DNA from 2 places in the Arthrobacter sunyaminii genome. Region 1 is predicted to be linked to the other one. Evidence: predicted binding sites of a transcription regulator. Region 1 holds the regulator's gene; the other holds the start of a gene.
What was found. Region 1 encodes HrcA, which represses chaperone genes, less so after heat shock. Its sites were predicted from a motif close to TTNGCACTCGNNNNNNNCGAGTGCNAA; they were not measured.

Region 1 (3,410 bases):
TTCGAGGACAAAAAGGGAACCGGCCCCGGCGGCCCGGACGGCATCCGGGTCACCGAAGAAGATCGGGTTGGTCATGTCAGTGGTTGCCCAGGCGGTCCCGCAGCCGGGCAAAGACGCCGGTGCCGCTGCCGGCCAGACGACCCTCGGCATATTCCTCACCGCGCAGCTGCGCCAGCTTGCGCAGCAGTTCTTCCTGCTCCGCATCCAGCTTCTGCGGGGTTTCCACGTGCAGGTGGACCAGCAGGTCTCCCCTGCCGTAGCCGCGCAGATGGGTCACGCCAAGTCCCTTGAGGGTGGTGACTTCCCCGGACTGAGTGCCGGCCTTAACCGCAATCTCCCGGTCGCCGTCGAACGTCTCGAAGTTGATGGAGGACCCAAGCGCCGCCGCCGTCATGGGCACGGTCAGCGTGGCGTGCAGGTCATCGCCTTCGCGGACAAAGGTAGGATCGGCATTTACCCGGATTTCCACGTACAGGTCGCCCTGGGGTCCGCCGGCCGTACCGGCTTCGCCCTGTCCGCCCAGCTGGATGCGGGTGCCGGTGGCTACACCGGCGGGAATCTTGATGTTCAGGGTACGGCGGCTGCGCACGCGGCCTTCGCCGGCGCACTCGTGGCACGGGTCCGGGATAACGGTTCCGTAGCCCTGGCAGGACCCGCACGGCGCGCTGGTCATAACCTGGCCGAGAATGGAGCGCACGGCACGCTGTACCTGGCCGGATCCGTGGCAAATGTCGCAGGTCCGGGGTGAGGTTCCCGGCTGGCAGCAGCTTCCGTCGCAGGTGGGGCAGGTGACCGCGGTGTCGACCTCGATCTTCTTGTTGGTGCCGAAGACGGCATCCTTCAGATCGATGCGCACATTGATGAGCGCATCCTGGCCGCGGCGCGTCCGTGAAGCCGGTCCCCGGCCGCCGCCTCCGCCGCCGCCAAAGAAGGTGTCGAAGATGTCCTGGAAGCCGAAGTTCTGGCCGCCGAAGCCGGCGCCGCCGCCAAAGCCGTTGTCGTTGCCGTTCTCGTTGCCGGTGGTGTCATAGATGCGGCGTTTCTGCGGGTCCGCGAGCACCTCATAGGCGTGGGTGACGGCTTTGAACTCGTCCTGCGCTCCGGGAGCAGAGTTAACGTCCGGGTGGAGCTTGCGGGCAAGCTTCCGGTACGCCTTCTTGATTTCTTCGCCCGTGGCGTCGCGTCCGACACCCAGGACCTGGTAGTGATCGCTCACTCGTGCACATCGCTTCCTGTAATTGGCAGTATCCGCGTTGTTACCGCGCCGCCCTCCGTCCGGAGGCGTCCACCGGCTGCTGTCGCCCGCGGGCGGCGGCAACCGGCGTAATGCTGCTGTATTCGTCTAACGTTTTTTAGTTGTTCAGTATTCGGGAAAGATAACGGGCCACGGCGCGCACTGTGGCCATGGTGTTGGGGTAGTCCATGCGGGTTGGTCCGAGCACCCCCACCTTTGCCGAAGAATCGGGTCCGTAACCGGTGGCTACGACTGATGCCTCTGAAAGGGATCCATGCGGGTTCTCCCGTCCAATCCGCACCGAGACACCTCTGGCGTCCTGCTCCATTTCGGACAACAACCGAAGCATGACGACTTGTTCCTCAAGTGCCTCCAGGATGGGGCCTATCGTCAGGGGAAAGTCTACTGTGGAACGGGCCAGATTGGCGGTGCCGGCCATGACCATGCGGTCTTCCCGGTTGATTCCGGCCAGCTGCTCCAGACAGTGCGCCAGCGCCGCGGCGTTCCGCCTCTTCGGGGCAGGAACCTGGACGAGGCAGTCGGCCAGTTGTCCGGTTATCCGGGTCAGCGGCGTGCCGCTGAGTGCGGACAGGAAATGCTGCCGCAGCTCCAGCAGGTCCGGCTCGGTCACCTGGTCCGGAACCGTGATGACACGCTGCTCCACCCGTCCGGTGGTGGAAATCAGGACCACCAGCACCTGGGCCGGCGCCAGCAGGACAAATTCGATGTGGCGGACCTTGGCGTTGCCGAGATGCGGATACTGCACCACAGCCACCTGGTTGGTTAGCTGCGAGAGCAGCCGGACGGTCCGTTCCATGACGTCATCGAGATCCTCTGCACCCTCCAGCAGGGTCTGGATAGCTTTGCGCTCTGCGGCGGACAGCGGTTTGACGTCTGATATCCGGTCCACGAAAAGGCGGTAACCCTTGTCGGTGGGGATGCGTCCGGCGGAAGTGTGAGGTGCGACAATCAGGCCCTCTTCTTCAAGGGCCGCCATGTCATTTCGAATGGTGGCGCTGGACACTCCCAGCTGGTGGCGTTCCACCAGTGCTTTGGATCCAACGGGTTCGCGCGAATGCACGTAATCCTCAACAATGGCCCGGAGCACCTCGAGTCTGCGTGGCTCACTCATGGTTTTCCCTCCCTTGCTGATGTCCTGCCGGTGCTGATGTCCTGACAGCGGTGCCGAACAGGCATGCGGATTGGCGCCGGGCTGGTTAGCACTCACCCTGCCCAAGTGCTAAGTCTAATACGGATCGGCGGCGTTGCTAGCATTGAGGAGCCCGTGCCCGCACGTGCCGAATCCGCGCAGGAACCAACCGCAATCAGAGTGAGGGATACACCCGTGTCGAATTTTTCGTGGGGCCCGCAGGACATTAGCGCCCCGGCCCGGCGGGTATTGCCCAAAGTCGGCGCCGAGATCGGGCTCGTGCTTGAAGACGTGCACAGCGGCTGGGTTGGTGCCGTGGTGCGCGTCGAGAAGTCCGGCGGCCTGCATCTGATGGTCCTGGAGGACCGGCGCGGCAAGACGAAGTCCTTCGAGCTGGGGTTCGGATTCCTTTTGGACGGGGAGCCCGTCGAGGTGGTTCCGGCTGTCAAGGCTGCGGCCCCGGTGTCCCGGCGGACGGCGTCGGGCTCTGTCCGGGTGGACAACGTCCGGGCGCGCACCGCGAGGGCCAGCCGCATCTGGGTGGAGGGAAAGCACGACGCGGAACTGGTGGAAAAGGTGTGGGGTGATGATCTGCGCGTGGAGGGCATCGTCGTCGAGCCCCTGCACGGCGTGGATGATCTTGCCTCCGCTGTAAAGGATTTCAGCCCGGGCCCCGGACGCCGGCTGGGCATCCTGGTGGACCATCTGGTGTCCGGGTCCAAGGAGTCACGGATAGCTGCCGAAGCCATGGCCGTTCCGGGCGCCCGCGGGAACGTGCTGATTGTGGGCCATCCGTACGTGGACGTGTGGCAGGCCATCAAGCCGCAGACCATCGGCCTGGCAGCCTGGCCCGTGGTGCCCCGCCACGAGGACTGGAAAACGGGCATTCTGAAAGGCCTGGGCTGGCCGCACCGGGACCACACCGATGTTGCCATGGGCTGGAAGAAACTGCTGGGCAGCGTCAATTCATATGCCGATTTGGAGCCGTCGCTGCTGGGGCGGGTGGAGGAAGTTATCGACTTCCTG
Region 2 (3,410 bases), 1.3 Mb from region 1:
CGCTACGCCGCGCTGAACACTTCGGTGCTTCAGGCCCGCGGTGAAGACGTGCATATTGATCTCCGCGGGGAGGAATCGCTGGCCTTCTACGCCAAGAACATTGCTCCTGAAGCAGCGTGCACCTCGGTGCAGCTGCATCTGGAAGTGAGCCCGGAGGACTTCGCCCCCGCTTGGAACGCCGCCCAGATCATTGCTGCACCGCAAATTGCCCTTGCGGCCAACTCCCCCATCTTTATGGAACACATCCTGTGGCATGAGACCCGCGTGGAACTCTTCAAGCAGGCCATCGATACCCGCCCGCCGGAGATGCGCAATCAGGGCGTCCGCCCCCGGGTTTGGTTTGGGGAACGGTGGATCACCTCAATCTTTGATCTCTTCGAAGAGAACGTGCGGTATTTTCCCGCACTGCTTCCGGAACTCTCACGCAGCAGCGGAGGTTCCACCCCGGCCGGCGCGCCGCTTCTCCCGGAGCTTCGCCTGCACAACGGCACGGTCTACAGGTGGAACCGGCCGATTTATGACCCCGGCGAGCACACGCCCAATCTCCGCTTGGAAAACCGGGTCCTCCCCGCCGGTCCCACGGTCCTTGATGTGGTGGCCAACGCCGCCTTCTTTTACGGCATGGTCCAGCATCTGCGCACGGCCGAACGGCCGTTGTGGACCAGGCTCGCCTTCAAGAGCGCCGCAGACAACTTTTTGTCCTGCGCCCGCAATGGTTTGGAAGCAACGGTCTATTGGCCCGGCATCGGCGAAATTCCCGTCGCTGAACTGGTCATCAGGCATCTGGTTCCTCAGGCTGCCCTGGGACTCCGCGAACTGGGGGTGGATCAGGAGCTGATCGAGCGCTATCTGGATGTTATCCGCGAACGCGCCCGCACCGAGCAGAACGGGGCCTCGTGGCAGATCTCGTACCTGCGCCGGCTGGAGAGCGAGGGCATGGAACGCAGGGCCGCGCTGGCTGAGCTCACCCGGAAATACTGGGAAAACATGCATTCCAATGCTCCTGTCCACGAATGGCCGGTCGATTAACGGGCCACACCGCCCGCCATCACCAATTCTGGACTGCTCGAGTCTTTTTTCGTGGTTGGTTCTGGCACTCATTAAGGGTGAGTGCTAACCTAATTTCATCCTTGAGTCGAGGTGACTCAAGTTATCGACCCTTCTGAAGTTCCGAAAAATGATTCGCCTGCCCAGCAGGTGGGCGTAAAAGGAGTTGATGATAATGGCCATGAAGTTCGATCCGTTCCGCGAGCTTGACCGGATGGCAGGAGCCCTGCTGGATCCCCGGCAGCGGCTGCGGCTGATGCCCATCGATCTTTACCGCGAGGGCGACCACTACATCCTGAATGCCGATCTTCCGGGCATCGATCCGGGCTCGGTTGACGTGGATGTGGACGGCCAGCTGCTGACCATCCGGGCAGAGCGCACCATCCAGGCTTCCGACACCGTCACCTGGCTGACCCGGGAACGGGAATCCGGCACCTTCCTGCGCCAGCTCAACCTTGGGCAGGGAATCGATATTGACGGCATCTCCGCCAAGTACGAGAACGGTGTGCTCAGCGTCCTGATTCCGGTCAGCGAGCGGGCCAAACCGCGCAAGATTGAGGTGTCCTCCTCCTACAAGGACGAGAACACTATCAGCGGCCAGTCCAGCTCCGAGTCGGTGACCTCGTCAACCTCGAGCAGCTCCGGGTCCGTGGGCTCGGGATCGTCCGGCGGCTCCATGGGCTCCGGTTCCTCCGGCTCCGGCTCCTCGGGCGACCAGGGCTCCGGCATTTAGCGAAGCCCTGACCTGAACGACGACGGCGCCCCACCTGCGAAAGGTGGGGCGCCGTCGTCGCTGAAAATGCTGAGTATTAGCCCAGGCGGGTCTTCAGGTTGGCATCCAGCTCAGCGAGGAATTCCTCGGTGGTCAGGTATGCCTGGTCCGGGCCAACCAGTGCAGCCAGGTCCTTGGTCATCTTGCCGGACTCGACCGTCTTGATGACAACGTCTTCAAGGGTCTCGGCGAAGTTGATGACCTCGGGGGTGTTATCCAGCTTGCCGCGGTGCATCAGGCCACGGGTCCACGCGAAGATCGAGGCGATCGGGTTCGTGGAGGTGGGCTTGCCCTGCTGGTGCTGGCGGTAGTGACGGGTCACCGTGCCGTGTGCAGCTTCGGCCTCAACGGTCTTGCCGTCCGGGGTCATCAGCACGGAGGTCATCAGGCCCAGCGAGCCGAAGCCCTGTGCAACGGTGTCGGACTGGACGTCGCCGTCGTAGTTCTTGCAGGCCCAGACGTAGCCGCCTTCCCACTTCATCGCGGAGGCAACCATGTCATCGATCAGGCGGTGCTCGTAGGTGAGGCCGGCTGCTTCGAACTGGTCCTTGAACTCGGCGTCGAAGACTTCCTGGAACAGGTCCTTGAACTGGCCGTCGTAGGCCTTCAGGATGGTGTTCTTCGTGGAGAGGTACACCGGGTAGTTGCGCTGCAGGCCGTAGGCGAAGGAAGCGCGGGCGAAGTCCTTGATGGAATCGTTGAAGTTGTACATACCCATGGCGACGCCGCCATCTTCGTTGTACGTAACAACCTGCTGCTTGATTTCTTCGCTGCCGTCGGCCGGCGTGTAGGTCAGCGTCAGGGTACCGGCACCGGGAACCTTGAAGTTCGTGGCCTTGTACTGGTCGCCGTGGGCGTGGCGGCCGATGATGATCGGCTTGTTCCAGCCCGGGACCAGGCGCGGGATGTTGGAGATGATGATCGGTTCGCGGAAGACCACGCCGCCCAGGATGTTGCGGATGGTTCCGTTCGGGGAGACCCACATCTTCTTCAGGCCGAATTCCTCGACGCGTGCTTCGTCGGGGGTGATGGTGGCGCACTTGACGCCTACGCCGTGTTCCTTGATGGCGTTGGCAGCGTCAATGGTGACCTGGTCATCGGTTGCATCGCGGTTCTGAATGGAGAGGTCGTAGTACTTCAGGTCTACGTCCAGGTACGGGTTGATCAGGCGATCCTTGATGAACTGCCAGATGATGCGGGTCATCTCGTCGCCGTCGAGTTCTACTACAGAACCCACAACCTTGATTTTCTCAGCCACACGGTCTCCTTGTGTGTTGGTGGGCGCCGGACATGTCTTGTGGCATGACGGAACCCGTCTTTTTGGCTTGTATTTGAGTCCCACTATGCCACAGCGCACTATCTGCGCCCTAAACTGCGGGACGGCGCATTACCTGCACCGTCCCGCGTTTCAGCGCCCGCTAATGGCAGTGCCGGCGCAGTGCTTAATGGAAGAAGTGGCGTGCCCCGGTGAAGTACATGGTGACGCCGGCAGCGTTTGCTGCTTCGATGACCTCGTTGTCGCGGATGGATCCGCCGGGCTGGACCACGGCGCGGACGCCGGCGTCAATCAGGATCTGCAGGCCGTCGGCGA

Region 2: the regulator HrcA is predicted to act here: its motif matches at 1,091-1,117, upstream of KG104_RS04480 (Hsp20/alpha crystallin family protein).

Annotation. Positions count from the first base shown of each region.
Region 1 covers NZ_CP076456.1:2,324,494-2,327,903, forward strand. Annotated here, with positions in the region: gene KG104_RS10375 (16S rRNA (uracil(1498)-N(3))-methyltransferase) at 1-75, opposite strand, end outside; gene dnaJ (molecular chaperone DnaJ) at 77-1,216, opposite strand; gene hrcA (heat-inducible transcriptional repressor HrcA) at 1,353-2,366, opposite strand; gene KG104_RS10390 (DUF3097 domain-containing protein) at 2,580-3,410, shown strand, end outside.
Region 2 covers NZ_CP076456.1:1,018,762-1,022,171, reverse strand. Annotated here, with positions in the region: gene KG104_RS04485 (glutamate-cysteine ligase family protein) at 1-1,029, shown strand, start outside; gene KG104_RS04480 (Hsp20/alpha crystallin family protein) at 1,223-1,780, shown strand; gene KG104_RS04475 (NADP-dependent isocitrate dehydrogenase) at 1,857-3,077, opposite strand; gene purH (bifunctional phosphoribosylaminoimidazolecarboxamide formyltransferase/IMP cyclohydrolase) at 3,262-3,410, opposite strand, start outside.